4 regions of the Streptomyces sp. NBC_00988 genome follow, and region 1 is predicted to be linked to each of the others. Evidence: riboswitches for the same ligand, from Rfam matches in the RefSeq annotation. Region 1 holds a riboswitch; each other region holds the start of a gene.
What was found. Region 1 has a riboswitch for cyclic di-AMP ahead of OG496_RS46440 (peptidoglycan DD-metalloendopeptidase family protein). Riboswitches for the same ligand answer to the same signal wherever they lie in the genome.
Positions count from the first base shown of each region.

Region 2: linked by a shared signal. The riboswitch ahead of OG496_RS52255 (NlpC/P60 family protein) and the one ahead of OG496_RS46440 (peptidoglycan DD-metalloendopeptidase family protein) in region 1 are both predicted to bind cyclic di-AMP.
Region 3: linked by a shared signal. The riboswitch ahead of OG496_RS33260 (transglycosylase SLT domain-containing protein) and the one ahead of OG496_RS46440 (peptidoglycan DD-metalloendopeptidase family protein) in region 1 are both predicted to bind cyclic di-AMP.
Region 4: linked by a shared signal. The riboswitch ahead of OG496_RS24720 (transglycosylase family protein) and the one ahead of OG496_RS46440 (peptidoglycan DD-metalloendopeptidase family protein) in region 1 are both predicted to bind cyclic di-AMP.

Region 1 covers NZ_CP108730.1:10,268,915-10,276,768, forward strand. Annotated here, with positions in the region: gene OG496_RS46430 (tyrosine-protein phosphatase) at 1-411, opposite strand, end outside; gene OG496_RS46435 (alpha-galactosidase) at 582-2,654, shown strand; cyclic di-AMP (ydaO/yuaA leader) riboswitch at 2,958-3,120, shown strand; gene OG496_RS46440 (peptidoglycan DD-metalloendopeptidase family protein) at 3,125-4,069, shown strand; gene OG496_RS46445 (SGNH/GDSL hydrolase family protein) at 4,311-5,096, shown strand; gene OG496_RS46450 (TetR family transcriptional regulator C-terminal domain-containing protein) at 5,200-5,814, opposite strand; gene OG496_RS46455 (Glu/Leu/Phe/Val dehydrogenase dimerization domain-containing protein) at 5,859-7,037, opposite strand; gene OG496_RS46460 (MBL fold metallo-hydrolase) at 7,322-7,854, shown strand, end outside.
Region 2 covers NZ_CP108730.1:11,597,043-11,604,896, reverse strand. Annotated here, with positions in the region: gene OG496_RS52275 (DEAD/DEAH box helicase) at 1-1,488, shown strand, start outside; gene OG496_RS52270 (SCO5918 family protein) at 1,553-1,879, shown strand; gene OG496_RS52265 (glyceraldehyde-3-phosphate dehydrogenase) at 2,037-3,482, shown strand; gene OG496_RS52260 (DUF1996 domain-containing protein) at 3,582-5,672, opposite strand; cyclic di-AMP (ydaO/yuaA leader) riboswitch at 6,007-6,180, shown strand; gene OG496_RS52255 (NlpC/P60 family protein) at 6,189-7,772, shown strand.
Region 3 covers NZ_CP108730.1:7,226,447-7,234,300, reverse strand. Annotated here, with positions in the region: gene OG496_RS33270 (peptide MFS transporter) at 116-1,621, shown strand; gene OG496_RS33265 (CocE/NonD family hydrolase) at 1,638-3,632, shown strand; cyclic di-AMP (ydaO/yuaA leader) riboswitch at 3,864-4,065, shown strand; gene OG496_RS33260 (transglycosylase SLT domain-containing protein) at 4,071-4,538, shown strand; gene OG496_RS33255 (HAD family hydrolase) at 4,535-5,353, opposite strand; gene OG496_RS33250 (LacI family DNA-binding transcriptional regulator) at 5,460-6,488, opposite strand; gene OG496_RS33245 (carbohydrate ABC transporter permease) at 6,547-7,428, opposite strand; gene OG496_RS33240 (carbohydrate ABC transporter permease) at 7,425-7,854, opposite strand, start outside.
Region 4 covers NZ_CP108730.1:5,430,645-5,438,498, reverse strand. Annotated here, with positions in the region: gene OG496_RS24735 (hypothetical protein) at 1-702, shown strand, start outside; gene OG496_RS24730 (cytochrome P450) at 699-2,051, shown strand; gene OG496_RS24725 (transglycosylase family protein) at 2,241-3,218, shown strand; cyclic di-AMP (ydaO/yuaA leader) riboswitch at 3,413-3,593, shown strand; gene OG496_RS24720 (transglycosylase family protein) at 3,603-4,298, shown strand; gene eno (phosphopyruvate hydratase) at 4,631-5,917, shown strand; gene OG496_RS24710 (septum formation initiator family protein) at 6,036-6,512, shown strand; gene OG496_RS24705 (DUF501 domain-containing protein) at 6,569-7,099, shown strand; gene OG496_RS24700 (exopolyphosphatase) at 7,096-7,854, shown strand, end outside.

The DNA.
Region 1 (7,854 bases):
GGCGGTGCGCTCCTTGATGATCGTGCGGTACGAGGCGATCATCCGGTTCGCGCCCTTGTCGCCGCCGAGGATCTCGCGCAGCTGGTCCATCTCGCCGTCGCGGACCATCTTCCAGAACTCGGAGCCGTCCGCCGGGTCGCTCAGCGGCAGATTCACATTGCGCACACCGGGCAGCTCGACGTCGGGACCCTCCAGCTTCTGGTCCGACGCGTTGCGGAAGTCGAAGATCGTGTGCAGTCCCAGCGAGTCGAGGAACGCGGCGTCCTCCTCGGTCGCGTGCGCGAGGTGGCCGCTGCGGAACAGCACCCCGTGCCGCACCCGCCGTCCGTCCACCGTCGGAAGTCCGCCCACGTCCCGGAAATTGCGCACTCCGGACAACTCCGGCTCGGTCGACGGAATCTGCTGCGTCACGAGGACTCCTCCCACTCGGCCCGACGACGCGGCTCACCGGCGGGCACGTTCTCGACGATACGACATGGGTCCGACAGGCAATGAGTTGTCCACAGGCGTTGCCTCACAGGCCTCCCGCCGTTGATGATGTTGGCGCTTGAGCGGACTTGTTCGAATCTGTGAGGAACCTGATGCTGGAGATCGCCGAGAACGGCCGTACGTGGGTGCTGTCGGGTCCCGCGAGCAGTTACGCCGTCCATCTCACCGAGGACGACGAGCTGCTCCACCTGCACTGGGGCCCCGCGATCGCACTCGCCGACGCAGAGGAGCTCGCCGCCCGCCCGCTGCCCGTCGGCTCCTCCTTCGAGTCCCCGCTCGACGGCCGCGAGGAGTACCCCGTCGAGGGCGGCCCCCGCTTCGCACGCCCCGCCCTGTCCGTGCGCACCCCCGGGCGCCGCGGCACGGAATGGACCTTCGAGCGGTACGACACCGAGGGCGACGAACTGCGGCTGCGCTTCCGGGACACCGGCCTCGCGATCACGCTGCACTACCGGATGCGCGGCGACGTCGTGGAGCGCTGGACGAGCCTCGGCAACGACGGGGCCGAGGCGCTGGAGCTGCTGCGCGCCGACTCCGCCGTGTGGACGCTGCCCGAGCGGGAGGGGTGGCGGCTGTCGCAGCTGCACGGGCGGTGGGCCGCCGAGTCGCGGCTGGTGCGGTCCGACCTCACCTACGGTGAGAAGGTCATCGGCAGCCGGCGGGGCCACACCGGGCACCAGCACCTGCCCTGGGTCGCGCTCGACACGGACGCGACCGAGGAGCGCGGTGAGGTCTACGGCTGTGCCCTCGGCTGGTCGGGGTCCTGGCGGATCGCCGTGGCCCAACTCCCGGACGCGCGCGTGCAGATCACCGGCGGTGCCGGGTACGACGACTCCGGGCTGCTGCTCCTGGAAGCGGGGGAGTCCTTCACGACCCCCGTCTTCGCCGGCCTGTGGAGCGACGCCGGGTTTGGGGGTGCCAGCCGCACCTGGCACGACTACCAGCGGACGTACGTCATCCCGGACGCCGACCAGGACCGGCCGGTGCTCTACAACTCCTGGGAGGCCACCCAGTTCGACATCTCCGAGGAGCAGCAGGAGACGCTCGCGCAGCGCGCGGCGGCGCTCGGGGTCGAGCTGTTCGTGGTCGACGACGGCTGGTTCGGGAAGCGCACCAGCGACCGTGCCGGGCTCGGTGACTGGACCCCCAACCCGGACCGCTTCCCGGCCGGCCTCAAGCCCCTTGCCGACCGCGTCCACGCGCTGGGCATGCAGTTCGGCATCTGGGTCGAGCCCGAGATGGTCAACGCGGACAGCGACCTGTACCGCGCGCACCCCGACTGGGTGCAGCACCAAGAGGGGCGAAAGCGGACGGAGTTCCGCAATCAGCTCGTACTGAACCTCGCCCGCGAGGACGTCCAGGAGTACCTCTGGGAGCAGCTCGACGGGCTGCTCTCCAGCGCCCCGATCGACTACGTGAAGTGGGACTTCAACCGCTGCTTCACGGATGCCGGGTGGCCCGGTGACGCCTATCCGCAGCGCCTCTGGGTCGACCATGTGCGCGCGCTGTACGCCCTGTTCGACCGGCTGCGGGCGGCCCACCCGGGTGTGGCCTTCGAGTCCTGCTCGGGCGGCGGCGGCCGGATCGACCTCGGCATCCTGAGCCGCACGGACCAGGTGTGGACCTCGGACAACACCGACCCGCTCGACCGGCTGGCCATCCAGCACGGCTTCAGCCAGATCCACCCCGCGCGCGTGATGGCCGCCTGGGTCACCGACAGCCCCAACACCCAGCTCAACAACCGGGTCAGCAGCCTGCGCTTCCGTTTCGTGAGCGCCATGGCCGGAGTGCTGGGCGTCGGCGGCGACCTCTCGGAGTGGACCGAGGAGGAACTCGCCGAGGCCCGCCGGTGGGTGGATCTCTACAAGGAGATCAGGCCGCTCGTGCAACACGGTGACCTCCACCGGCTGCGCCCGCCGAGCGGTGGACTCAGCGCCGTGCAGTACGTGCGCGGCGACGAGACCGTCGTCCTCGCCCTGCTCCAGGCACAGCATTACGGCGAGCCCGTACCGGCGCTCCGGCTGCGCGGGCTCGACCCGACAGCGTCGTACGAATGCCTCGAAACGGGCGAAGTCCACCGGGGGGCCGTCCTGTTGCATCACGGCCTGCGCACCGGCCTGCGTGGTGACCTCGATGCGACAGTTATCCGCCTGCGTCGCATCTGATCCCTCTGTCCCAATTGCAGCCTTCGTTCCAACTCGCTCTGGAATAAAGGAACCTGAGAGTTGTGTACGTGAGCAGCGTCATATTCGTGACCGTGCGTCGTTCGTCATGTTCACGTAATTGACGTGCTTTTACAGGGGAATTGAGGGGTTGAGTCCTGTGGGAATTCACGGAGGGTGACGGTGAATTCCCACAGGGAAACACAAGGAACGCAAATCCGTGGAACCTCCTGCTTGTCCCTTTGCGTCTTCCTCGCTTACGTTCGCCACCAATCCGGACGGACGCCCAATCCTGCCGCCGACCGGACTCCGCACACACCCACCCGTATGCGGCAGGAGCGGGGGACCCACAGGTAAGACGCCTGTTCCGGTCTCCGGAACGGGCTTGGGGTTTAGCCGCGACCAGCGCGCGGCCGGGCATCTCCAGCCCGCACCCGACAGCTCACCTCGCAGGCGCCGGAGAGGAATTCGTCATGCCCGCGAAGGGTAAGCACCGCCGCCCGAAGTCCCAGCGACTCACCCGCTCGATGGCCGTAGCCGGAACCGGCGGCGCCGCGCTCGCCCTTCCGCTCATGGGGGCCACCGGCGCCCATGCCGCGACCACGACTTCCGCTCCGGAAAAGGCAGTTCAGTCCGTTCCGGCGGCCGAGAAGACGGTTTCTGAGAAGGCGACCGCGAAGACCGTCTCCAAGGCCTCGGGCGTCAAGACGTATTCGGTGAAGGCCGGCGACTGGCTTGCGAAGATCGCCGAGGAGCAGGACGTCACCGGCGGCTGGAAGAAGCTCTACCAGGACAACCGCGAGGCCATCGGCGGCGACCCGTCGCTGATCCACCCAGGCCTGAAGCTCTCCCTCGGCGAGAAGGCATCGACGGGCGGGACCAGCGAGACGGGCGCGAGCAAGTCGTCCAACTCGTCGACGTCGTCCGGCTCTTCGTCTTCGTCGTCCTCCTCCTCGAAGAGCGCGTCGGCCTCGCAGAGCGACGACAGCACCAGCACCAGTACTTCCTCGGGTTACACCCTCCCCGTGACCGGTGGCACCATCGGCACCGGCTACCGCGTCGCGGGCAGCATGTGGTCCAGCGGTTACCACACCGGCGTCGACTTCGTCGTCCCGACCGGCACCACCGTCAAGGCGGTCGCCGCGGGCACGGTCGTCTCGGCGGCCTACGACGGCGCCTACGGCAACGAGGTCGTCATCCGGCACGCGGACGGCGAGTACTCGCAGTACGCCCACATGTCGCAGCTGTCCGCCTCGGCCGGCCAGACCGTGACCGAGGGCCAGCAGATAGGCCTCTCCGGCGCGACCGGCAACGTGACCGGCCCGCACCTGCACTTCGAGATCCGGACCACGCCGTACTACGGCTCGGACGTGGACCCGGTCGCCTACCTCCGCTCGCACGGCGTCACCGTCGGCTGACACCGGGCCCCGACACCTGCTTCACGCAACCGAAGGCCGGACCCAGATTCTTGGGTCCGGCCTTCGGGCGTAGCAGTTCCGGGGTGAACGCCCCTGCTCAGAGGGTTATTCCGACTTTGGACAACCCTTTACAAGTGGCTTATATCACCGCCCGTCAACCCCTAAATACGATCGCGTAGGTCACATGCGAGGGTGAATTATGGTTGCCGTGGCTAACGATTCGAAGAGTGACAACAGATCAGTGATCGGGTCGTACGTGGCGGTGGGGGACAGCTTCACCGAGGGCGTCGGCGACCCAGGGCCCGACGGGGCGATGGTCGGCTGGGCCGACCGGTTCGCGGTACTGCTCGCGGACCGGCGGCCCGAGGGCGACTTCGAGTACACCAACCTGGCCGTGCGCGGGAAGCTGCTCGACCAGATCGTGGCCGACCAGCTCACCCGGGCCAAGGAGATCGGGCCCGACCTGGTCTCTCTGGCCGCGGGCGGCAACGACATCATCCGTCCGGGCACCGACCCCGACGAGGTCGCCGAGCGCTTCGAACGCGCGGTGGCCGACCTCACCGCCGCCGTCGGCACCGTCATGGTGACGACCGGCTTCGACACCCGCGGCGTGCCCGTGCTCAAGCATCTGCGCGGCAAGATCGCCACCTACAACGGACATGTGCGGGCCATCGCCGACCGGTACGGCTGCCCGGTGCTCGACCTGTGGTCCCTCAAGACGGTCCAGGACCGGCGAGCCTGGGACGGCGACCGGCTCCACCTCTCTCCCGAGGGGCACACGCGCGTGGCGCTCCGCGCCGGCCAGGTCCTCGGTGTCGAGGTCCCGGCCGACCCGGACCAGCCCTGGCCCCCGCTGCCGCCCCGCGGCACGCTCGACGTCCGGCGCGACGACGTGCACTGGGCACGCGAGTACCTGGTCCCGTGGATCGGGCGCCGGCTGCGCGGCGAGTCCTCCGGGGACCATGTCGAGGCCAAGGGCGCGCTGTCGCCGGACGACATCAAGATGCGGATCGAGCGGGTGGCCTGACGGGGCGACGCCGTAACGGGGTGCCGGGTGTGGAGGTGACCCCTCGGAGAGGTGGCTTTTTCGGGAGGTGTCTCCTCGAAGAGGCGGCTTCTTGGGGAACGACTCAGGGAGCGGTCAACGCCGCCCGCTCCAGGCCCAGTTCCCGTGCGAGTGCCTCGTCGACCCACTCCAGGGCCCGTGCCCGCGGCACCGCTCCCGCGTATGCCGTCATCTGTACGGCGAGGCCGTCCAGGAGGGCCGTGAGGCGCAGGGCTGTGGTGGCCGGGTCCGGGCAGTGGAACTCGCCCGCGGCCACGCCCTCGGCGACGACCTCCGCGAGTGCTTGTTTCCACTGCCGGTCGAGATCGCGGGTGACGTCCAGGAGGGCGGGTTCGCGCAGGGCCGCCGCCCAGCCCTCGATCCACAGCCGCCAGCCCTTGGCCTGCCCGGTCGGCGCGTACCAGCGCACCGCTGCCCGCAGTCGGCGCAGCGCGGTCGTACGGCGGTCCAGGAGCTTGTGGAGATGTGCGAGGTCGGCCTCGGCGGCGAAGGCGAACGCGGCGGCGACCAGTTTCTCCTTGGTCGAGAAGTGATAGAGCACCAGCGCATTGCTCACGCCGAGGGCCGAGGCCACGTCGGCGATCCTGACCGCCGCCACACCCCGCGCCTCGATCTGCTCGACGGCGGCCCGCAGCAACTCGGCCCGCCGTTCCACCACGCTCAACCGCACTCTCGCCACGCGGTCACCCTAATCCGTTGCCCCTAGGGGTGGTGTCCCGTACGTCACCGGTACCAGCCGAACCGTTCCGCGATGACCGGCAGCCGGTCCGCGACGATGGCGTGCGCGGCGGCGCGCGGTGTCGTGCCGTCGGCCTCCGCGCGGGCCAGCATCCGGTCGATCAGGGCGCGCATCGAACGCCGGGTGTGCGCGAACGCCTCGTCCGCGTCGGCGCCGATGTCGCCGAACAGGGTCCACCACCACCAGGCGTTCGTCCCGGAGTTCACGACCACGTCCGGCAGCACGGTGACCCCACGCGCGGACAGCAGCTCCTCCGCCTCGGGCAGTACGGGCATGTTGGCCGCCTCGACGATCCAGCGGGCGGTGATCCCCTGCTGGTTCGTGGTGTCGATCGCGTACGACACCGCTGCCGGAACCAGCACCTCCGCGTCGACGGACAGCCAGTCCTCGCCGGGGAGTTCGAGGTCGCCCGGGCGCAGCGCGGAGCGGTCAACGGTGCCGTACGTGTCCCGGGCCGCGAGCAGCGCGTCCACGTCGAGGCCGGCCGGGTTCGCGACCGTGCCCTTGATGTCGGCGACGGCGACGACCGACAGCCCCGCGCGCGTGAGGAACCGTGCCGTGGCTCCGCCCATGGTGCCCAGCCCCTGCACGGCGACCCGTGTCCCCGCGTACGGCACGCCCGCCCGGTCCAGCGCCGCGAGCACCGACTCGGCGACCCCGCAGCCGCCGACCAGCTCGTCGAGACCGATGCCGTCCACCTCGACCGCGAAGGCGTCCGCGAGCCGCCGCCGCGCCGCGGTCTCGTCGTCGAGCAGCGGATACACGGCCTGGATCGACGACACGAGCCCCGCCTCCGCGGCGGCTCGGTCGACCAGGTCCTGGGTGAGTCCGAGATCCTCACCCGTCGTCCAGAAGCTCTCGATGTACGGCCGCATGGCGCGCAGATAGCGCACGAGGAGGCCGTACGACACCGGGTCCTGGGGATCGCAGTCGATGCCGCCCTTGGCGCCGCCCAGGGGGATGTACCGGCCCTCCGGGTCGTAGTGCAGCGCCTCTTTCATGGTCATGCCCCGGGCCAGCCCCGCCACCTCGTCGAGCGTGCAGCCCGGCCGCATCCGCAGTCCGCCGCTGGACACACCGCGCACCAGCCGGTCGACGACCAGGAAGCCCTGGCGGCCGGTGACGTGGTCGGTCCAGGTGAGCGACATCAAGGGGGCGGTCATACGGGCTCCTCGGGGCGCCGGCCGACAGGGCGAGTACGGGCAGGACGAGTGCTGGAGCGCGTACCGGGCGGGCCGTGCTGAATGGCGGGTACTGAATGGCGAGTCAGTATCGGAAGAGGTGGCGTGTCCTGTCAACGGAAGGACGAGTTCCGTCCCGCGGTGTCAACCTCCGGCGCGGAACTTTGGTCTTTCCTTGGAAACCGGCCCCGATGACGCCGACGCAGCGGCGTTGTCACAGGGGTCGACCATAATGGAAAGCCTGACCGACCCGAGCTGGAGGCATCGTGACCGGATTCCGTACGCTGAGCTCCGGGCTCCGCGCGCTGCAGCCCGCTGCCTTCGGCGCGGACCCGAGCGGCGAGCGCCTGGCGCGCATCCGCAGATCACCCCACTTCAAGGACGGGGTCTTCCAGAACCCCGGGGGCAATACGAGCCTCCGCCCGTCCGGCGGCGCGATGCGCGGGATGGGGAAGTCCTACCTCGACAAGGAGCAGCGCGCCCTCCGCGCCCCCGACGGCACGCTGCCGGTGCACGCCACCACCCTCGCCGACCTGGCCAGGCCTGCCGCGACCGGGCTGCGGCTGACCTGGATGGGGCACTCCAGCGTGCTCGCGGAGATCGACGGCCACCGGGTCCTCTTCGACCCGGTGTGGGGCGAGCGCTGCTCCCCGTTCCCGTTCGCCGGACCGAAGCGGCTGCACCCGGTGCCCCTGCCGATCGCCGCGCTCGGCCCGGTCGACGTCGTGGTCATCTCGCACGACCACTACGACCACCTGGACATGCCCACGATCAAGGCGCTGGCCGACACGGACACCCT
Region 2 (7,854 bases), 1.3 Mb from region 1:
TCGGCGGCCCCGTCCGGCAACCGATCCAGCGCCCCGCGCCGCTCCAAGGGCGGCGGTGGCCGACCGGTCGCCCTGCAGGGCGAGTTCGCGCTGCCGAAGACAGTGACCCCCGGCCTTCCCGCCGTGGAGTCGTTCGCCGAACTCGACATGCCCGCCAAGCTGTTGGCCGCGCTCGGCCACGAGGGCGTCACCGTCCCGTTCCCGATCCAGGCGACGACGCTCCCCAACTCCCTCGCCGGCCGTGACGTGCTCGGCCGGGGCCGCACCGGCTCCGGCAAGACCCTCGCCTTCGGCCTCGCGATGCTGGCCCGTACGGCGGGCCGCCGCGCCGAGCCGCGTCAGCCGCTCGCGCTGGTCCTCGTACCGACCCGCGAGCTGGCCCAGCAGGTCACCGACGCGCTCACCCCGTACGCCCGCGCCGTCAGCGTGCGGATGACCACCGTCGTCGGCGGTATGTCGATCGGCCGCCAGGCCGGGGCGCTACGCGGTGGCGCGGAGGTCGTGGTCGCGACGCCGGGACGCCTCAAGGACCTCATCGAGCGCGGCGACTGCCGCCTGGACAGCGTGACCATCACCGTCCTCGACGAGGCCGACCAGATGGCCGACATGGGCTTCATGCCGCAGGTCACCGCGCTGCTCGACCAGGTGCAGACGGGCGGCCAGCGGATGCTGTTCTCGGCCACCCTGGACCGCAACGTGGACCTCCTGGTCCGCCGCTACCTGACCGACCCCGTCGTCCACTCCGTCGACCCCTCCGCGGGCGCGGTCACGACGATGGAGCACCACGTCCTGCACGTGCACGGCACGGACAAGCAGCGCGCGACCACCGAGATCGCGGCGCGCGAGGGCCGGGTCATCATGTTCCTGGACACCAAGCACGCGGTGGACCGGCTGGTGAAGCACCTGCTGAACAACGGCGTCCGCGCGGCCGGTCTGCACGGCGGCAAGTCCCAGCCGCAGCGCACCCGCACGCTCGCCCAGTTCAAGGACGGGCATGTGACGGCGCTGGTGGCGACCAACGTCGCGGCGCGCGGCATCCACGTCGACAACCTCGACCTGGTCGTCAACGTCGACCCGCCCACCGACCCCAAGGACTACCTGCACCGCGGCGGCCGTACGGCCCGTGCGGGCGAGTCCGGCAGTGTCGTGACCCTGGTCACCCCCGACCAGCGCCGTGACTTCACCCGCCTGATGACCATGGCGGGCGTCACCGCCGAGGTCACCTCGGTGCGGTCGGGCGAGGAGGAGCTGACCCGGATCACGGGCGCCCAGGCTCCGTCCGGCGTCCCGGTCGTCATCCAGGCCCCGGTCGTGGAGCGTGAGCGCACCCGTCGTAGCCCGTCCTCCTCGTCGTCGCGGGGCCGTCGTGGCCGTCCGGCCGGCGAAGGCGGCCGGTCGTCCGCCGGTGGTGCGGCGCGACGCGGCGGCAGCGGTGGCGGCAGCGGCAGCCGGGGGCAGCGACGGTCGTCCTTCGGTCCTGCGGCCTGAGGACCAACTCGGCGCCTTCGGGCGCCCGTTCGGCCCCCGATCCTCCTTCTCTCTGTGAGGCAACATGCGCTGTGTCATCGCCCGGTATCCCTTCGACCTCACCAAGATGGGTGTCCTGGAGACGATGAAGGGCATCAAGCCCGAGCTGGTCACGGGTGAGTCCGTGACCATCGGGCGGCGCCGCTACCCCGTCAAGCAGGTGGGGCAGGTCATCACCCGGCAGGACCCCCGTGACTTCAACAGCGGCGAGGTCGTCCGGGCCATGACCCGGCTCGGCTTCACCTGCCACGGCCTGCCCGAGGTGGCGCCCGTGCACGTCCTCACTCCGCTGGAGAACGCGTCGGCTCTGCTGGGCAGCGGCGCGACCCAGGACGTGTCGGAGACCGTGTAGAAGCGACACCAGTACAGCCGAGAGGGCCCTGCCGACGCGCGTCGGCAGGGCCCTCTCGGCGTTCCGGGCCTTCTACAGGCCGGGCGGCACCCCTGCTGAACGGGCAGATGAACAGCGGGTTAGCATATGAGCGCCGCCTAGCTCGAAAGAGAAACCTGTGCCTGTCAACGAGGACTCGTTCACCAACTGGAAGACCCGCGAGGAGATCGCGGAGTCGATGATCCCGATGATCGGGAAGCTGCACCGCGAGCGGGACGTCACGGTCCTGCTGCACAGCCGCTCCCTGGTCAACAAGTCGGTGGTCAGCATCCTCAAGACCCACCGGTTCGCCCGCCAGATCGCCGGCGAGGAACTCTCCGTCGTCGAGACCCTCCCCTACCTGCGGACGCTCACCACGCTCGACCTGGGCCCCTCACAGATCGACATCGGCATGCTCGCCGCGACCCACCGGAGCGACGAACGCGGCCTCTCCGTCGAGGAGTTCACCGCCGAGGCCGTCGCCGGTGCCACCGGCGCCAACAAGATCGAGAGCCGCGAGGGCCGCGACGTCGTCCTCTACGGCTTCGGCCGCATCGGCCGCCTGGTCGCCCGCCTGCTCATCGAGAAAGCCGGCTCGGGCAACGGTCTGCGGCTGCGCGCCGTCGTCGTACGCCAGGGCGGGGAGCAGGACATCGTGAAGCGGGCCTCGCTGCTGCGCCGCGACTCGATCCACGGCCAGTTCCAGGGCACGATCACCGTCGACGAGGCGAGCAACACGATCATCGCCAACGGCAACGAGATCAAGGTGATCTACGCGGGCGACCCGTCCGAGGTCGACTACACGGCGTACGGCATCAAGGACGCCATCCTCATCGACAACACGGGCAAGTGGCGTGACCGGGAAGGACTCTCGCAGCATCTGCGGCCCGGCATCGACAAGGTCGTGCTGACCGCGCCCGGCAAGGGCGACGTCCCCAACATCGTGCACGGCGTCAACCACGACACGATCAAGCCGGACGAGCAGATTCTGTCCTGCGCGTCCTGCACGACCAACGCGATCGTGCCACCGCTGAAGGCGATGGCCGACGAGTACGGCGTGCTGCGCGGCCATGTGGAGACCGTCCACTCGTTCACCAACGACCAGAACCTGCTGGACAATTACCACAAGGCCGACCGCCGTGGCCGTTCGGCTCCGCTGAACATGGTGATCACCGAGACCGGTGCCGCCTCCGCCGTGGCCAAGGCGCTGCCCGACCTGAAGGCGCCGATCACCGGCAGCTCGATCCGGGTCCCGGTGCCGGACGTCTCGATCGCGATCCTCAGCCTGCGGCTCGGCCGCGAGACCACCCGCGCCGAGGTCCTCGACTATCTCCGTGACGTGTCGCTGACGTCGCCGCTCAAACGGCAGATCGACTTCACCACCGCCCCCGACGCGGTGTCGAGCGACTTCATGGGCTCGCGCCACGCCTCGATCATCGACGCGGGCGCCACCAAGGTCGACGGCGACAACGCGATCCTCTACCTCTGGTACGACAACGAGTTCGGCTACTCCTGCCAGGTCGTCCGAGTCGTCCAGCACGTCTCCGGGGTCGAGTACCCGACGTACCCCGCACCGGCCGTCTGAGGCCGTCCGACCCAGCGCTGAACGTGTGACGGCCCGGCCACCCCCACTTGGGGGCGGCCGGGCCGTCGTTGTCACAGACATGCACAGACGTGCGCTGTGTCAGCGGGTACTGCGCTTACCTCGGTACAGCACGACGAATCCGGCGACGAGCAGCAGCGCACCGGCCACCGCGGGCCACAGATTCGCGCCGGTCTCCGCCAGCCCGCCCTGCGCCTGCGGCTGGTTGGGGCCTACGGCGGCGTAGCTCTCCCCGCCCGAGGACGAGGCGGGCGGTGTCGTCACGGCGCTGCCGACCTCGCCGCCGGAGCCGTTGTCCGAACTCCCCTGCGTCTCGGACGACTTGGACCCCTCGGTCTTCGTGTCGGCCTTGGGGACCGAGACGGCGGTCGTCAGATCACCGGGGTCGGTGGTCTGGATGTCGGTGGGCTCGGGGGCACTGGTCTCGGTGTCCGGGGCGCTCGTCGCGGGATCCGCGGTGGGCTGGTCACCGTTGCCGGCGTTCCCGCCGTTGTCACCATTCCCGGCGTTCCCGCCGTTCCCGCCGTTCCCCTCGTTGCCGCCGTTCCCGGCGGGCTCGTCGGACGCGGTGGCCGTGGGCGCCGCCGTAGCGGTGTCGGTGGCCGACGGGGACTCCTGCGGCTCACCGGAACCCCCACCGTTCCCGGAGCCGCCACCCGAACCGGAGCCGTCACCGGAGCCGGAGCCGTCGCCCGAGCCCCCGGGGTCGTTGTCCGTACCGGCTCCGCACTTCTCGCCGTCGTTGATGCAGTTGACCATGTCCTTCATCAGGCCCTCGTCGAAGACGTTGATGAAGTCGCCGTGGTCGGTGACGGGCTTGTGCTGCTGCTCGGGGAAGGAGTCCACCGCGAACAGCGGGGTCGTCTTGCCGCCGTCCTGGAGGCTCGGCGCGTCCACGTCGTAGACGATCCGCTGCACCAGCTGCGGAATGGCCTCGAAGCCCGCCGGGCAGGAGCCGTCGGCGGCCTCGAAGGCCACGTGGGTGCGGTGGTTGGCGCTGTCGATGTTGCGGCCGTCCCAGCAGCTCTGGAACTTGAAGGTGCGCACCACGTCACTGCCCGCGGGGCACAGCGGGTACCTGTCCTTGAGCTGCCGGTCCTCGAAACCGGTGCAGCTCCAGGAGGCGTTGGCGTTGGCCGGGCCGTTCACGAAGGCCTTGGCGTCGCCGGTGATGATGCGCAGGAGGCGCGGCATCGCGACGACCTTGCTCTTCGGGTTGCCCACGAACGTCAGCGTGGCCGCCTTCGCGGTGACGATCTGACCGGAGTTGCCCTCGGTGCCACCGCCGGGCTTGTCGGCGTCCCGCTCCTGCTTGCCGTTCTGCAGGCGCAACACGGGCCAGTAGTAAGTGGACTTGTCGCCCGGGTTCTCGCAACTCGTGTCGGCCTTCGCCAGATCGTCGTCGCTCGCGAAGGCGTTGTTCGACTGGTTGCCGATGTAGTCGTGGAAGTGGTGGGCGCCGTTGGTGACTCCGGGCGCGACGATCACGTTGTCGGAGTTGAACAGGCCGTTCTCGTTCACGCCGCACGCGGTGACGAACGTGCCGCTGGAGGCGTCGGCCTGCTCCTGCGGGGTGTTCACGTTGGGCTGTACGGAGGTGATGTCCGCGTAGTCCGAGGCGACGGGCCCGTTGGTGGACTGCTGGTTGCCCTGCTGGCCTTGGCCGTCGCCCTGCTGCTGGTCCTGGCCGGTCGGGTCGGCGCTACCGCTCTGGTCACCCCCGCTGCCGTTCTCGTCGCCGTTCGTGGGGGCGATCAGCGTGCAGCCGGCGAGCGCATCGAGTCCCTCGGGGCGGTCCCCGACCCGCGCGATGGCGTCGTCGATCCGCCCGATGGTCGCGGCCCGCTTCTCCTTCAACGGATTCATGATCGCGTTGTCGGCGAAGGAGGCGTCCTGGCGTATGGACTCCGTCGAGTCCTTCAGTTTCTGGTAGGCCTCGGTTATCTGCTGGTCCAGAAGCGCGAGTTGGGCGTCGACCTCGGTCTTCGCCTCGTCGGGGACGGTCGTCAACTGGGTGCCGATGTCCGGGCAGTCGATCGTCGCGCCGCTCGATGCCGCATCGGGAGACCCTTGCTGGGACGAGTCACCGCCCCAACCGCCCTCGGACGCCGACGCGTAGACGTTCGCCGCCACCAGTCCTCCGCCGCCCAGCATCAGGGCGACTGCTGCCATCGTCGCGCGTCGTGCGCCCGTGGGGCGTCTGCGCGTGTTGCGTGCCAAGGAAGTTGCTCCTACACGTGTCGGTCGGCCCGGATCGTCCCGGCATGGAAATCCCCCGTTCCAATACGGAGCCGGATGCCGGTGTGTTCAACCGTCCCAGAAATTCATAGCGACCTCACATGGATCACCCGGCCCGGCGGGCTCATCAGCCCAGGACACGTTTGGGAGAGGTAAAGGTCACAAAAACGTATCGGACATATCGCGCTTCAACCTTCACACGAGGCACACACGTTGGCTAAGTTGACGCTCAGACCGTACGACCTACTCCGGCGATCAGCGCCGGGCCGCACGGTTTGCGCCGAATCCGGTGTGTCGCTCGCGACAGCCGGAGCCGGGGACCCAACCGACTTGGGGTGAATCGACCCAACTGCCCGTCCGGGCAAGGGTCGTAGGGCAATCCTTCCGTGATCGGCCGCCCGAACCCGACAGCTAACTCGGTAGGCGCGATACGGAAGGAGCACGTCTGCCATGCCGGCAGAACGAAGTACGCGCACCGGAGGCAGTGGCCCCACCGTGGACGACCGACCCAGCCGTGACGAAGTGCAGCGGCGGATCAACTCCCTTTACGACAGGGCCGAGACGGCCACCGGAAACTACAACGCCACGCGCAAGATGTCCGGGGGTCCGCGCAAGCGCGTCGAGCCCCGTCCCAGCGCGTCGCGTCCTTCCGACCCCGCCCTCGACGCCGTCACCAAGCAGTGGTTCGACCGGGCCCGTGCCCAACTCGGCCCGACCGTACCGGCGGCCCTGCCGCCGAGCAGGACTCCCGCCCGTCCGGCGGCAGCCCGGCCCGAGCGCCCCGAACGACGCCCCCAGTCCGAGGGCGGCGCCTGGGCGCTCGAAGCACAGCCCGGCCGCGCCGTGGCCGAACTGACCGCGGGGACCGGTGTACCGGAGCCAGCCGCCCCGCAACTCGCCGCGCCCGTCGCGGAGTTGATGGCCGCACCCATCGCCGCGCTGCCACCCGCCGCACCGCAGGCACCCCAGATGGCTCAGATGCCGCAGGCGACCGTCCTCGACCTGCCGCCCGTGCCCGCCATCGAGGTGCCGCCCACGCCCTCCATGCAGGCACAGCAATTCGCCGTCGCGGCCGCCCCGGCGCCGGCCTTCGATCCGCTCACCGCGGACCTGGAGCTGCTCCCGTACATCGCGGCGCCGCGCACCGAACCGGCCCCGGCGAGTGCTACCTGGCCGCCCTCGCAGACGAACTTGTCCGCCCCGGAGACGACTTGGTCGACCGGGTCGATGCCCATGGTCCCCGAACAGCAGATGTGGTCGACCGGGCAGATGCCCGTCGTGGCCGAGCAACAGACCTGGTCCACGGGGCAGATGCCCTTCGTGCCCCAGCAACAACAGCCTTGGTCGACCGGGCAGGTCCCCATGGTGACCGAGCAGCCGACCTGGTCCACCGGGCAGTTCCCTGTGGCAACCGAGCAACCCGCCTGGTCCACCGGACAGATTCCGATGGTGCCCCAGCAGCCCCCCGCGTACACCGCGCCGGAGCCGGACTGGCGCCCGCCGCAGCAGGAGTGGCAGCCGACCCCGCCCGCCGCCGAGGTCTCCTTCGCCGCGGCCCCGGCCGTCGCTCCCGAGTTCACGCTGCCCACGGCTCCGACGATGGCCCCGGAGATCATTCTCCCCGCGGCCCCGACCATCAGCCCGGCACCCGCCGCGCTGCAGGACCCCACCACGCTCAGCAAGACCAGCACCGCGCTCGCCTTCGCCCGCGCACAGATCGGCAGGCCCTGCCTGTGGGGCGCGGCGGGACCGGACGCGTACGACTGCTCCAGCCTCACCCAGGCCGCCTGGAAGGCCGCGGGCGTCCTCCTCCCGCGCACCGCCCAGGAACAGTCGGGCGCCGGCGCCCTCGTCCCGCTCACCGACATCCGCCCCGGCGACCTGATCTTCTTCTACGACAGCATCGACCACGTCGGCCTCTACACCGGCAACGGCCTGATGATCCACGCGCCGAGCCCGGGTACGCCGATACGCGAGGAGTCGATCTTCTACGCCGGTGCCGCCGCCATCCGGGGCGCCGTACGGCCCGCCTGATCCGATCGGGGCCGGGCATTTCCCGGCCCTGACCGCACACCCCGCGACACTCCCGGCCAACCGCGTCATAGACCCGTACGAG
Region 3 (7,854 bases), 3.0 Mb from region 1:
TTTCGATCACCCATGCCGCCCACCCCGTCCAGCAGGGGCGGTATCGGATCACGACCGGTATGTTTTCGATCACCTGATAAGAACGGATATTTATCGACTTACGCGGAAGTAGTGGATGGTGTCTCGAACCGCACTGGAAGCCGAACCCGACGACCAACCGCCCCCCGAGGACGACCACGCCTTCTTCGGCCAGCCCAAGGGGCTGCTCACGCTCTCCGGGCTTGAGGTCTGGGAGCGCTTCTCGTTCCTCGGCATGCAGGCCATCCTCGTCCTCTACTTCGCGGATACCGTCGCGCACGGCGGCATGGGCATGTCGTCCGGAACGGCCGCGTCCGTGTCGGCAGCCTACGGAACGCTGGTCTATCTCGTCTCGGTCGCGGGCGGCTGGCTCGCGGACCGCATCCTCGGTTCGTACCGCGCGGTGCTGTGGGGCGGCATCCTGATCGCCTGCGGGCACTACGCGATGGCGGTCCCCACCTCCACGATGACCTGGGTGGGCCTCGGCCTGATCAGCGCCGGTACCGGCCTGCTCAAGCCCAACGTGGCCACCATGGTCGGCAAGCTCTACCGCACCGACGACGAGCGCCGGGACGCCGGTTTCGCGCTCTACTACATGGCGATCAACATCGGCGCCTTCGCGGGCCCGCTGATCACCGGCTGGCTCGGCGACCACGAGGGCTGGCACTGGGGCTTCTCGGCCGCCGCGGTCGGCATGACGTTCGGGCTCATCCAGTACGTCGCCGGGCGCCGTCACCTGGCCGGTCGCAGGAACACCGCGGAGTTCGCGCTCGCGCCGGACGCGCTGCGCCGCGCGGTCCGGCTGATCGTCGTAGGCATCCTGGTGGCCGCCGTGCTCGCGACCGGGCTTGCCACCGCCGGCTGGCTCACGATGGGCCGCTTCGTCGACCTCCTCACGGTGATCTCCGTGATCGCCCCGGTCGTGTTCTTCTCGGTGATGTTCACGAGCCCCCGGGTGACGTCCGAGGAACGTGGCCGGCTGCGCCCGTACATCGTGCTGTTCCTGGCCTCGACGGTCTTCAACTTCATCCTCTTCCAGGCCTATTCGACGATGATGCTGCTGGCCGCGTCGAACGCCGAGACGACCATCCTGGGCTTCGACTTCCCCGCCAGCTGGTACGCGTCCGCGCTCGGCGCCTTCGAGGTCGGGCTCGCGCCCGTGGTCGCCGCGCTCTGGGTCCGCATGGGCCGCGGCCAGCCGCACGCCTCCAACAAGATCGCGATCGGCGTCGTACTCGGCGGACTCTCCTTCCTGCTGATGGTCCTGCCGACCAGCGGGCACAGCGGCGACGCCTACCGGATGTCGGCCTGGTGGATCGTCGGCTCGTACTTCCTGCTCGGCCTCGGCGACATCCTCCTGGAGACCTCCGGCATGTCGGCCACCACGAAGCTCGCCCCGGCCGCCTTCTCCAGCCAGACCATGTCCCTCTGGTTCCTGTCCCTCGCCCTCGCGAACGGCATCCAGGCCCAGACGGTGAAGCTCTACGACGACGTCTCCAAGCCGGCCTACTTCGGCGTCAACGGCGCGATCGCGGTGGCCGCGGGCCTCGCGGTGATGGCCGCCGCGCCGTGGCTGCGCCGCACCATGCACCCGGTCCACTGAACCTGCGGGGTCCCTCATGCGCATCCGTACGTCCTTCCCCCACGAGACGGCCCACGAGGACATCCGTATCCCCCTCGCGGACGGAACACGCCTCTACGCGCGCGTGTGGCGCCCGGTGACGGACGAACCCGTCCCCGCGCTCCTCGAATACCTCCCGTACCGCCTGACCGACTGGACCGCGCCCCGGGACGCCCAGCGCCACCCCTGGTACGCGGGCCACGGCTACGCCTCCGTCCGGGTCGACGTGCGCGGGCACGGCAACAGCGAGGGTGCCCCCGGCGACGAGTACGACGCCCAGGAACTCGCCGACGGCGTAGAAGTGGTCAACTGGCTTGCCGCGCAACCCTGGTGCACCGGCAGGGTCGGCATGTTCGGCATCTCCTGGGGCGGCTTCAACTCCCTCCAGATCGCGGCCCTCGCGCCCGAGCCGCTCAAGGCGATCGTCACGGTCTGCTCCACGGACGACCGCTATGACAACGACGTGCACTACATGGGAGGTTCCGCCCTCGCCGTCGACCTGCACGCCTGGGCGGCCACCATGCTCGCCTTCGTCGCCCGCCCGCCGGACCCCGAGTACGCGGGTCTGATCTGGCGCGACATGTGGCTCAAGCGCCTCGAACAGATCGACCCGTTCATCCACACCTGGCTCGCCCACCAGATCCGCGACGACTACTGGAAGCACGGCAGCGTCTGCGAGGACTACGGCGCGATCGGCGCGGCCGTCCTCGCGGTGGGCGGCTGGCACGACCCGTACCGCGACACGGTCCTACGGCTCGTCGAACACCTCCCGCCGGACCGCGTACGCGGCCTGATCGGTCCGTGGTCCCACCAGTACCCGGACCGCGGCCTGCCGCCGGGCCCCGCGATCGGCTTCCTCCAGGAGACCCTCCGCTGGTGGGACCACTGGCTCAAGGACAAGGACACCGGCGTCACGTCCGACCCGCTCCTACGGGCCTACGTCAGCGACTCGCACCCACCGGCCACGGTCTACGACACCCTCCCGGGCCGTTGGGTCGGTGAACCCGCGTGGCCCTCGCCGCACGTGAAGACGACGACGTACGGCCTCCGGGGTGCGCCCGTGATCGTCCGCTCCCCCATGCACACCGGTGTGGACGCGGGCCGTTTCTTCCCCTTCGGGAACGACGCCGATCTGCCGCCGGACCAGCGGGACGAGGACGCCCGGTCGGCGTGCTTCGAGTTCGAGGTGCCGGCCGAGACGTGGGTGCTGGGGCGGCCGAGGGTACGGCTGCGGCTGACCTGCGGGGTGCCGCGCGGGCAGGTGATCGCCCGGCTGTGCGACGTGGCCCCCGACGGCGCCTCGACCCTCGTCACCCGGGGTGTGCTGAACCTGTCGGCGCGGCACGGGCGGGACCGGGCGGTGCCGTGGACGCCGGGCGCCACCGAGGACGTCACCTTCGAGCTGAACGGCATCGGGCACGCGTTCCCGCCCGGGCACCGCATCCGGCTCGCGGTGTCGTCGGCGTACTGGCCGTGGATCTGGCCGCAGCCGGAGTCGGCGGCTGGGTTCACGCTGGACCCGGAGGGGAGTGCGCTCGAACTCCCGGTGCGGGAGCAGGAGTTGACGGAGGGCATTCGTTTCGAGGAACCCGAGGAGGCCGAGCCGCTCGGGGTCAACTACCCGGCCACGCTGGACGAACCGCGCCCCGAGCGGCTGGTCGTGCGGGATGTCGCGAAGGGCGAGTGGCGGCTGGAGGTGGACCCCCGGTACGGCGGCACGCGCGTGTACCCGGACGGGTTGGAGTTCACCGAGGACGCGTTGGAGACGTACACGATCGACGAGTCCGACCCGTTGTCGGCGCGCACCCGGTCGGACTGGTCGATCCGGCTGCACCGGCCGGAGCTGGGGTGGGACACGACCGTGCGGACACGGTCGGAGATTACTTGCGACGAAACGGAATTTATTACCTCGAATGAGGTCATCTGCACCGAGGGCGAAGAAGTGATCTTCCACCGCACATGGGAGAAAAGGATTCCGAGAACTGCCAGTTGAGGGCGAATGCCCGATTTGCCGTTCTTAATCCTCCCGTGAGTTGGGTCACGCGTTTCTGTGCGTGACCTGTGTCCTGGTCTGCCCGCGTTCTCCCTTACGGCATTTGACAGTTGACCCTTGGCTCACGCAAAGGATCAAGTGCCTCATACGCCTCAGACCAAGGTCAATAGGGGTTAGGTGTGATTCCGCCACTTGTTCCGGACATGTGCTCTCGCATACGTTCCCGGCCTGTCGAGCGGAACGCCGAATCCTGCCGCCGCCCGGCATCCCAGTCACGAACTTCTCGCACGGCAGGAGCGGGGGAACCAGGTAAGTCGCCGGGCCGGTCAGCACGACCGGAACGGCTTGGGGTTAAGTCACGTCCGCAAGGGCTTGGCCGGGCACCTCCCAGCCCGAACCCGACAGCTCACCTCGCAGGCGACGGAGAGGAACCTCGTCATGCCTGCAACCGCCCAGTCCCGCCGCGCCCGCCTCGTCCGCCGTGTCGTTGTCGCCGGTACCGGTGTCGCGATCCTCGCGCTTCCTGTCGTCGGTGCGACCACCGCGTCCGCGGCCACCACCGCCTCGACCACCACCGCCGGGTACCCCAACACCCTTGACGGGTGGATCCGTGAGTCGCTCGCGATCATGGCGCAGAAGGGGATTCCGGGGACGTACAACGGGATCTACCGGAACGTGATCCGTGAGTCGTCCGGTAACCAGTACGCGATCAACAACTGGGACTCCAACGCGGCGGCCGGTACGCCGTCGAAGGGGCTTCTCCAGGTCATCGACCCGACGTTCAACGCGTATCACGTGGCCGGGACTTCGTTCGATCCGTACGACCCGGTCGCGAACATCACCGCCGCCTGCAACTACGCGGCGGCCGTGTACGGCTCCATCGACAACGTGTACGGCGCTTACTAGAAACCCGCGTCGAGCAGCAGTCTTTCGAGGACGACGGCGATGCCGTCGTCCTCGTTCGACTTCGTCACCTCGTCCGCCACCGCCTTGAGTTCGGGGTGGGCGTTGGCCATCGCCACGCCGTGGGCTGCCCAGTCGAACATCGGGATGTCGTTCGGCATGTCGCCGAAGGCGATGGTGTCGGACGGGGTCAGGCCCAAGTGGCGGGCGGCGAGGGCCAGTCCCGTCGCCTTGGTGATGCCGAGTGGCTGGAGTTCGACGGTACCGGGGCCCGACATGGTGACCGAGGCCAGGGAACCGACCACCGAGCGGGCCGTGGAGGCCAACTCGTCGTCCTCCAGGGCGGGGTGACGGAGCAACACCTTGCTGATGGGTTCGCACCAGAGGTCGTCGCGTCGGCCCACCCGTACCGCGGGGAGCGTGGGGTGCGGCATCAGGTAGCCGGGCTCGATCAGGGTGAGGCCGTCCACGCCGTCCTGGTCGACCGCCGCGTACACCTGGCCCACCTCCGCCTCGATCTTGCCGAGCGCGGTCTCCGCCAACTCCCGGTCCAGGGTGACCGACCAGAGCAGACGGTCCGCGCCGGCGTCGTACAACTGCGCGCCCTGTCCGCACACCGCGAGCCCCCGGGAGCCGAGGTCGTCGAGGAGGGGCCGCACCCTCGGGGCGGGCCGGCCGGTGACGACGAGGTGCCGGGCACCGGCCTCCGCCACCCGCCGCAGTACGGCGAGGGACCGGTCGGAGAGGGTGTCGTCGCCGCGCAGCAGCGTTCCGTCCAGGTCGGTGGCGATCAGTGCATATGCGAGGGGTGCGGCCATGATCAGAGAATACGGATGGAACGCCCCACCGACTCGACACGAACCGGACGGCTGCTGCCTTCACATGCGTGTACCCGTGTTCCGGTTGGTTTGACAATTACGACCGTTATGCCGACTCCCGTACCACCAGTTCCGTAGGCAGAATCACGCCCGCCGTGTCCTCACCGGCGATCTGGGCCAGCAGCATGCGCACCATCTCGGCGCTGATGCGGTCGTAGGGCTGGCGCATGGTCGTGAGGGCCGGGGTGATGGAGGTGGCCGCCGCCGAGTCGTCGAAGCCTCCGACAGCGATGTCATCCGGGACCGAACGGCCGGACTGTTGAAGGGTGTTGACGACTCCCAGGGCCATGAGGTCCGAGGCTACGAACACCGCGTCTATGTCGGGGGCCTGGGCGAGGAGTCTGCGGGCCGCTTCCTCGCCGCCCGTGCGGCGGTAGTCGCCCTCGACGACGAGCGTCGGGTCGTGTGGGAGGCCTGCCTCTGTCAGTACGTCTCGGTAACCCGCCAGGCGGTCGGGGCCGCCCGGTGCGTCGAGCGGGCCGGTGACCATGGCGATGCGGCGGCGGCCGGCGGCGATGAGGTGGCGGACCATCTCCTGGGCGCCGTCGCGGTCGGCTGCGGCGACGTAGCTGTACTTGGAGGCGGCCCCCAGCGGCTTGCCGCAGGCCACCAACGGGATGCCCGCGTCCCGGAGTTCGGCCGCCACCGGGTCGCCGCTGTGGTTGGAGACGAGGAGGACGCCGTCGACGTGGCCCGAGGTGATGTACCGGGTCAGGCGGCGGCGTTCGTCCTTCGACGAGGCCAGCATCAGCAGGAGCGGGATGTCGTGGCGGGCCAGGTGTTCGGTGCAACCCCGCAGCAGGACATTGAAGTTGGGGTCCTCGAAGAACTTCTCCTGCGGCTCGGTGAGGAGGAACGCCACCGAGTCCGACCGTCCGGTGCTCAGGGAGCGGGCGTGCCGGTTGACGACGTAGCCCGTCTTCCTGATCGCCGTCTCCACCGCGGTGCGGGCGGCCGGTGAGACGTAGTGGCCGCCGTTCAGGAACCGGGAGACGGTCCCCCGGGAGACCCCTGCCTCCCGGGCCACGTCGTGGATGGTGGGCGGTTTACGGCGTCCGTTCGGACTGGTGGCCATGGTCCTCGTTCTGCCGGTTCAGGTGCGGTGGGGGGAGATACGGCTCAGTACGTGCACCTCAGGCCTTGACCGATCCACTCAGCAGATCGAGCGACCAGAAGCGCTGGATCACCAGGAACAGCGCGATCAGCGGCAGGATCGCGAGGAAGCAGCCCATGATGACCAGGGTGTAGAGCGCGGGCTGTGAGGCGCCCTGGTTGAGCAGGGTGTAAAGGCCCAGCGTGAGCGGGAACTTGGTGTCGTCCGCGAGCATCACGTACGGCAGCAGGAAGTTGTTCCAGATGCCGACGAACTGGAACAGGAACACCGTGATGAGCCCCGGCATCATCATCGGCACGGCGATCCGCGAGAAGATCCGCCACTCGCTCGCGCCGTCCATGCGGGCGGCTTCGAGGAGTTCGGCGGGCACGGAGGCCGCCGCGTAGATACGGACGAGGTAGACGCCGTAGGGAGAGAGGATCGACGGGAGGAGCATCGACCAGTACGAGTCGGCCAGGCCCAGCTTCGAGAGGAGGAAGTACTGGGGGACGGTCAGGACGATGCTCGGGACGAGGACGCCGGCCAGCATCAGCTTGAAGATGAACTCCCGTCCCCTGAAGGCGAATCGGCCCAGTGCGTAGCCGCCGGCGGCCGAGACCGCGGCGGAGAGCAGGGCGCCGCCGCCCGCGTAGAAGAGGGAGTTGACCATCCACTGCCAGTAGATGCCGTCGCGGTAGGCGCTGAGGTCCTTGATGTTGTCGAGGAAGCCGGAGCCGGGGGCGAAGGTGAACGTGGAGAAGAGTTCGCCGCGGCCCTTGCTGGCCGCGATGACCACCCAGACCACGGGGATCAGGCAGTACAGCGAGCCGATGACCAGCACCAGGGTGGGCACCCACGCGGTGCGCTTCGGCTTCGCGGGGCCCGGGCGGGCGTCGGTGGCGGTGAGGGTGAGGGGGGTCATGCCCGGTCCTCCCGGGTGTAGCGGTCGGAGACGCGCAGCAGCGTGAAGGAGAGCGCGAAGGTCGCCAGGGCCAGCACCACGGCGGTGGCGGAGGCGCCGTAGATGTCCGACCTGAGGAAGGCGGCGTCGTAGATGGCCATCAGCGGACTCCAGGAACTGGAGAGGCCGTTGGTCAGCGGCTTGAGGGCCATGGGCTCGGTGAAGACCTGGAGCGTGGCGATGACCGAGAAGAAGAACGTGAGCACGAGGGACGGCATCACGATCGGGATCTTGATCCGCAGGGCGATCTTCAGGTCGGACGCGCCGTCGATGCGGGCGGCCTCGTAGATCTCCTGCGGGATGGAGCGCAGGGCGGTGTAGATGACGATCATGTTGAAGCCGGTGCCGCCCCACACCGCGATGTTCGCGAAGGACAGGTACAGGTTG
Region 4 (7,854 bases), 4.8 Mb from region 1:
GACGAGTGGCGGCGGGCACGCCGGGCGGGGGCACATCCGCTGGGGCACTGGCTGGTCCGGGTGGCCGTGGATGTGGTGCGTTGCGGGGGCGCTGAAGGGTTGCCCAATGACGTCTTGGACTACCTTGCCGAGGAATTTGGTCCGGCGGACTCGGGCGAAACGCTCGACGACGCCTTGGAGTGGGCGAGTGATCGTCGATTCGGTGTCACCGGATTCCTGACCCCCGACGAGGGCGAAGGGATATGGCAGGCGGCCGGAACGCTGGTCGCGGACACCACCCGCTCACCCCATGCCGAACCGATATCGCTGCCCGCGTGGGCTGTGGCCATTGGATCGGCGCCCTCGAAAGACGTTGGGTCGGCCTTGGCCACAGCCGCTCGTGCAGACCTGCGCGAGCGTGGCGAGGCTGGTGACTCCATCGTCATGGAGGCCTTGTGGGACTTGGCCAACCAGGCCGACGATCAAGAGGAAGCCTGTCTCTGGGCCAAGCGGCTGGCGCAGGCCGATCCGGCGGGCTCCATCTTCTACTGCACCTACCTGGGACTGCACGGCTTCCTCCCCGAAGCCGTCCGCTACCTGGAGATGGCCGCGCAGGACGGTTCTCACGCTGCGGCTCTCGCCCTCGCCAGTCTGCTCCGAAACCGTGCCGACCACTGGGACCGCGTGGCGTCGCCCGAACAGACGGATACCGTCAAGGAGTGACCAACCAGCCCAGCCACCCCACCCCGCCGAACCCCGCGACCCCCACTCCGGACCGGGCCCCCGAACTCTTCACCTGGGAATTCGCCACCAACCCCTACCCCACCTACGCCTGGCTCCGCGAGCATGCCCCCGTGCACAAGACCCGCCTCCCCAGCGGGGTGGAGGCATGGCTGGTCACCCGTTACGTCGATGCCAAGCACGCCCTCGCCGACCCCCGCCTCTCCAAGAACCCCGCGCATCATGACGAACCGGCGCACGCCAAGGGCAAGACGGGGATCCCGGGTGAGCGCAAGGCCGAGTTGATGACGCATCTGCTGAACATCGACCCGCCGGACCACACCCGCCTGCGACGACTGGTCAGCAAGGCGTTCACACCCCGGCGGGTGGCTGAATTCGCGCCCCGGGTGCAGGAGTTGACGAACGATCTGATCGACCGGTTCGCAGCCGACGGCTCCGCCGACCTCATCCACGACTTCGCCTTCCCGCTCCCCATCTACGCCATCTGCGACCTGCTCGGCGTCCCCCGCGAGGACCAGGACGACTTCCGGGACTGGGCGGGCATGATGATCCGGCACGGGGGAGGACCGCGGGGCGGAGTCGCACGGTCCGTCAAGAAGATGCGCGCCTATCTCGCCGACCTCATCCACCGCAAGCGCGAGGCCCTCTCCGACACCCCCACCCCGCACCCCGGCGGGAACCTCCCCGGAACCCCCGCCCCCACGCCCAGCCCCGGCGAAGACCTCCTCTCCGGCCTCATCCGCGCCTCCGACCACGGTGAGCACCTCACCGAGAACGAGGCCGCGGCGATGGCCTTCATCCTGCTGTTCGCCGGGTTCGAGACGACCGTCAACCTCATCGGCAACGGCATGTACGCCCTCCTCACCCACCCCGAGCAGCGCGCCCGCCTGGAGAAGTCCCTGGCCGCGGGGGAGCACGACCTCCTCGAAACCGGCGTAGAGGAACTCCTGCGCTACGACGGTCCGGTGGAGCTCGCCACCTGGCGCTTCGCCACCCGCCCCCTCACCCTCGGCGGGCAGGACATCGCGGCCGGCGACCCCGTACTGGTGGTGTTGGCGGCCGCAGACCGTGACCCGGAACGATTCGCCGATCCCGACGTCCTCGATCTCGGACGCCGTGACAATCAACACCTCGGCTACGGCCACGGCATCCACTACTGCCTCGGCGCCCCGCTCGCCCGCCTGGAGGGCCAGACCGCGCTCGCCACCCTCCTCACCCGCCTCCCCGACCTGCAACTCGCCGGAGATCCGGCCGACTTGCGCTGGCGCGGCGGCCTCATCATGCGCGGACTGCGCACCCTCCCGGTGGAGTTCACCCCGGAGCACCGCTGAACTGGCAATCCGGCCCCCTAAACCCGAAAGTGACAGTTCTTCAACTCTGTGATCTTCACGTGATCTCCGTGGCATTAACTTGTGACAAGTGATCGACTGTGGATACGTTCACCTACCAGCGCGGCGCCCCGCACCACCCTCGCCCCACCCGCCGCGCGGTCCCCCCGCTGTCACGCGAAAGGCCTCCGCATGCTCTCCGGGAACGGTCGTCACCGTCGCCCCCGTCAGGCTCCGGCTCTCCTCATCGCGGCCGGGGTGACCGGCTCCGCCATCGCCATCCCGCTCCTCGGGGCCGCCTCCGCGAACGCCGCCGACGGCACCACCTGGGACAAGGTGGCCAACTGCGAGAGCGGCGGCTCCTGGAGCGAGAACGACGGCAACGGCTACTACGGTGGCCTGCAGATGACCCAGGACGAATGGGAGAAGTACGGCGGTCTCGCCTACGCCCCGAGCGCCGACCTGGCCAGCCGCTCCCAGCAGATAGCCGTCGCCGAGAAGGTCCTCGACGACAAGGGCACCTCCGCGTGGACCACCTGCGCGCTGCTCTCCGGTCTCACCACCACCTCGGGTTCGACGGACGTCGACACCGGCCTCGCGAGTGACTCCCCGTCGGCCACCCCGACCGACTCCTCCGACTCCGGTTCCGACTCCGACTCCGGTTCGTCCGCTTCCTCCGGGTTGTCCGACTCCGGCACCACGGACTCGACTTCGTCCGGCGACTCCGGCAGCGACTCCTCGGTCAGCCCCTCGCCCACCGCGACGGACAACTCCGCCAAGTCCGACAAGTCCACCACTCCTTCGACCGGCAACGGCTCGGTCGCCGCCTCCCCGAAAATCGACGAATCGGACAACTCGGCCCAGGCGGTGGGCAAGTGGAGCCTCGTCGACACCGGCGCGCTCAGCGCTTCCGACGACCAGCAGGGCGACCAGCAGAGCACTCAGCAGAGTGCCGGCAAGCATCGCGGGGCCAGCGCCGAGGAAAGCGTGTCGCCGCAGACCTACACCGTCCGCGCCGGCGACTCCCTCGCGTCCATCGCCGACTCCCTTGGCTATGACGGCGGATGGCGTGCGCTCTACGCCGAGAACAAAAAGGTGATAGGCGCCGATCCGACCCAGATCGCCGCCGGTCAGACCTTGGACGTCGGTACGGAAGCGGACGAAAAGTAGCAAGAGAACAGCGGGAGTTCACGTCACGCTTCGCTCTGGAATGTCCGGTTTGATCAAAGTGTGGGATGAGTCTCAGAAGCCCTGATCGTCTTTGGAATTCCGCCGATTCCGTGTCTACGGTCAAGGCCGCTCGTCACCACGAGCCCCGGCTGCCGCACACGCCGAGTCCTGCCAGTGGCCTCCGGGAACATTCGTCGCGTCAAGCGCCGTAGGCAGGAGCGGGGGACCCAAGGTAAGCGCCGGGCCCGGGAGTCGAGAGACGACCGGAACCGGCTTGGGGTTAAGTCGTGCTCGTACGAGACGTACGAGCACGGCCGGGCAACTCACACGGCCCGAACCCGACAGCTCACCTCGCAGGCGTCGGTGAGGGGATTGGGATTTTCCATGCTGTTTTCCAGCAAGGGCAAGCACCGCCGTCCGTCCAAGGCCACCCGCGTCGCCACGCTCGCCGGCGTCACCGGTGTCGCGATAGCCGCCCCGCTCATGGCGACCGGCAGCGCCTCCGCCGCCACCGCGTCCGAGTGGGACACGGTCGCCAGCTGCGAGTCCGGCGGCAACTGGTCCATCAACACCGGTAACGGCTACTACGGCGGCCTGCAGTTCTCCGCCTCGACGTGGGCCGCGTACGGCGGCACCGCCTACGCCTCCACCGCGAACCAGGCCTCCAAGTCCCAGCAGATCGCCGTGGCCGAGAAGGTTCTCGCGGCCCAGGGCAAGGGCGCCTGGCCCACCTGCGGCACCGGCCTGTCGAGCGCCTCCTACTCCGGCGGCAGCTCCAGCTCGTCGAGCAGCTCGAACAGCTCCAGCTCCTCCAAGAGCACCACCGACCGCTCCACGAGCGACACCACCGCCTCCCGCTCCGCCGAGCGCCCGGCCGCCAAGAAGACCGTCTCCACCCCGACCGGCAAGAAGGTCAAGAAGGGTGACGGCGAGTACAAGGTCGTCAAGGGCGACACCCTCAGCTCCATCGCCGAGAAGCACAAGGTGAAGGGCGGCTGGCAGCAGCTGTTCAAGCTGAACAAGGACATCGTCGACGACGCCGACTTCATCTTCCCGGGCCAGCAGCTCCACCTGAAGTGACATACAGGTCTCTCAGCTGAACCACAGCGCCCTCACATCCGTGGTGTCCATCATGGAGACCTCGTGAGGGTCACCCCCGTCCCCCACGGGCTCCCCGCTCCGGTGCGTGTTCCCCCGTACGCACCGGGGCGGGGCTTTTTTGTGTCCCCGGCCTGCCGCCCCCGTCCCCACGCCTGCCGCTTGCCGGGACTTTTTGTTCCGTTCGGAAACAATTTACTCTCGGTTCTGTCCATCAGGCGGCCGACCGGATGGCCAATCGCCCCGGGCCGGTTAGGCTCGTCTCGCAGAGCCGCTGCGGTGTTGCCGTAGCCGCGTCAGATCCCAAGAAGGAGATGCTCGTGCCGTCCATCGACGTCGTCGTAGCCCGGGAAATCCTGGACTCCCGAGGCAACCCCACGGTCGAGGTCGAGGTCGGCCTCGACGACGGCAGCACGGGTCGTGCCGCCGTTCCGTCCGGCGCCTCCACGGGTGCCTTCGAGGCCATCGAGCTGCGTGACGGTGACCCCAACCGCTACGGCGGCAAGGGTGTCGAGAAGGCCGTCCTCGCCGTCATCGAGCAGATCGGCCCGGAGCTCGTCGGCTACGACGCCACCGAGCAGCGCCTGATCGACCAGGCGATGTTCGACCTGGACGCCACCGACAACAAGGGCTCGCTCGGCGCCAACGCCATCCTCGGCGTCTCCCTCGCCGTCGCGCACGCCGCGTCCGAGGCCAGCGACCTCCCCCTCTTCCGCTACCTCGGCGGCCCGAACGCGCACCTGCTGCCCGTTCCGATGATGAACATCCTGAACGGCGGCTCGCACGCCGACTCGAACGTGGACATCCAGGAGTTCATGATCGCCCCGATCGGCGCGGAGTCCTTCTCCGAGGCGCTGCGCTGGGGCGCCGAGGTCTACCACACCCTCAAGAAGGTGCTGAAGACCAAGGGCCTGTCCACCGGTCTCGGCGACGAGGGCGGCTTCGCCCCGAACCTGGAGTCCAACCGCGCCGCCCTCGACCTCATCATCGAGGCCATCAAGCAGGCCGGTTACATCCCCGGCGAGCAGATCGGGCTCGCGCTCGACGTCGCCGCGTCCGAGTTCTACAAGGACGGCAAGTACGAGTTCGAGGGCAAGTCCCGCTCGGCCGCCGAGATGACCGAGTACTACGAGGAGCTCGTGGCGGCCTACCCGCTCGTCTCCATCGAGGACCCGCTGTACGAGGACGACTGGGCCGGCTGGAAGGTCATCACCGACCGCATCGGCGACAAGGTCCAGATCGTCGGCGACGACCTGTTCGTCACCAACCCGGAGCGCCTCGCCCGCGGCATCGAGGAGGGCACGGCCAACGCCCTGCTCGTCAAGGTGAACCAGATCGGCTCGCTGACCGAGACCCTGGACGCCGTCGAGATGGCCCAGCGCAACGGCTTCAAGTGCATGATGTCCCACCGCTCCGGCGAGACCGAGGACACCACCATCGCCGACCTCGCCGTCGCGGTGAACTGCGGCCAGATCAAGACCGGCGCCCCGGCCCGCTCGGACCGCGTCGCCAAGTACAACCAGCTGCTCCGCATCGAGGAGATCCTCGACGACGCGGCCGAGTACGCGGGCCGCAGCGCCTTCCCGCGTTTCAAGGGCTGACCCCACCAGGTCCCCCGGGGTTCCACCGGGTCAATCCTTAGCCAGTCGTACGTACGTCCCCGCACCCGGTCCCGTACCGTGTGCGGGGACGTACGCACGTGTGAAGGGGAGGCGGGACATGGCCGTGAAGGACCGGGACCGGTTCTCCACCGCGACCAGGCTCAAGCTGCTCGGCGAGCAGACGGCGGCCCGTGTCTACCGCTCCCAGACCAAGCGGCAGGCCCGCCGTTCCCGGCTCACCGGCCGGGCGGCCCTCCTCGCCCTGGTGCTGTGCTCGCTGATCGTGGCGCTGGCGTACCCGATAAGGCAGTACGTCTCCCAGCGCGCCGAGATCTCCGATCTCCAGCGGCAGCAGGAGCAGGCGCGGCAGCGCGTCGAGCAGCTCCGCGACCTCAAGGCACGCTGGCAGGACGACTCGTACGCGGAGCAGCAGATCCGGCAGCGGCTGCACTACGTGATGCCCGGGGAGACGGGCTACATCGTGATCGACCCGGACGCGGCCAAGCAGTCGCGCGCGGAACTGGGGGCGGCCGACCGCCCGTGGTACTCGAACGTCTGGGACGGCGTGGACAAGTCCGACGCCTCCGACCAGTGACTGAACTGCCCAGTGGCTGAACCGAATTGAACTGACAGAGAGACTTTCGTACCGGCATGGAAAAGCCCCCGCCGTCCACTCCGCGCACCGAGCCCACCGACGCGGACGTCGAGGCCTTCAAGCAGCAGCTCGGGCGTCCGCCGCGCGGGCTGCGCGCGATCGCACACCGTTGCCCGTGCGGACAGCCCGACGTGGTGGAGACGGCCCCCCGCCTCCCCGACGGCACTCCCTTCCCGACGACGTACTACCTCACGTGCCCGCGCGCCGCCTCGGCGATCGGCACCCTTGAGGCGAACGGCGTGATGAAGGAGATGACGGCGAGGCTGGAGTCCGATCCCGAACTCGCCGCCGCGTACCGCGCGGCGCACGAGGACTACATCGCGCGTCGCGACGCCATCGAGGTCCTGGAGGGCTTCCCGAGCGCGGGCGGCATGCCGGACCGCGTGAAGTGCCTGCACGTCCTGGTGGGCCACTCCCTGGCCGCGGGCCCGGGCGTCAACCCGCTCGGCGACGAGGCGATCGCGATGCTGCCGGAGTGGTGGGCCAAGGGGCCGTGCGTGACGGTGCCGAAGGAGGACGAGAAGTGACCCGTGTCGCCGCCGTCGACTGCGGTACGAACTCGATCCGCCTCCTGGTCGCCGACGTGGACCCCGCGACGGGTCAACTCGTCGACCTGGACCGGCGGATGACGATCGTCCGGCTCGGCCAGGGCGTGGACAAGACCGGCCGCCTGGCCCCCGAGGCGCTGGAGCGCACGTTCGCGGCCTGCCGCGACTACGCGGCGATCATCAAGGAACTCGGCGCCGAACGCCTCCGCTTCGTGGCCACGTCGGCCTCGCGCGACGCCTCGAACCGCGACGACTTCGTCCGCGGGGTCCTGGACATCCTCGGCGTCGAACCGGAGGTCATCACCGGCGACGAGGAGGCGGAACTCTCCTTCACCGGCGCGACGAAGGAACTCACCGGCCGCGACGACCTCGCCAAGCCCTACCTGGTGGTGGACATCGGCGGCGGCTCGACGGAGTTCGTGGTCGGCGACGACGCCGTCCGCGCCGCGCGCTCCGTGAACATCGGCTGCGTCCGCATGACCGAGCGTCACCTGGTCCGCGACGGCAAGGTCACCGACCCGCCCACCCCGGACCAGATCACGGCGATGCGTGCCGACATCGAGGCCGCCCTCGACCTCGCCGAACAGACGGTCCCGCTCCGCGAGGCCCGCACCCTGGTCGGCCTGGCCGGCTCGGTCACCACGGTCTCGGCGATCGCCCAGAACCTCCCGGACTACGACCCGGAGGCCATCCACCACTCTCGCGTCCCCTACGACCGCGTCCGCGAGATCACG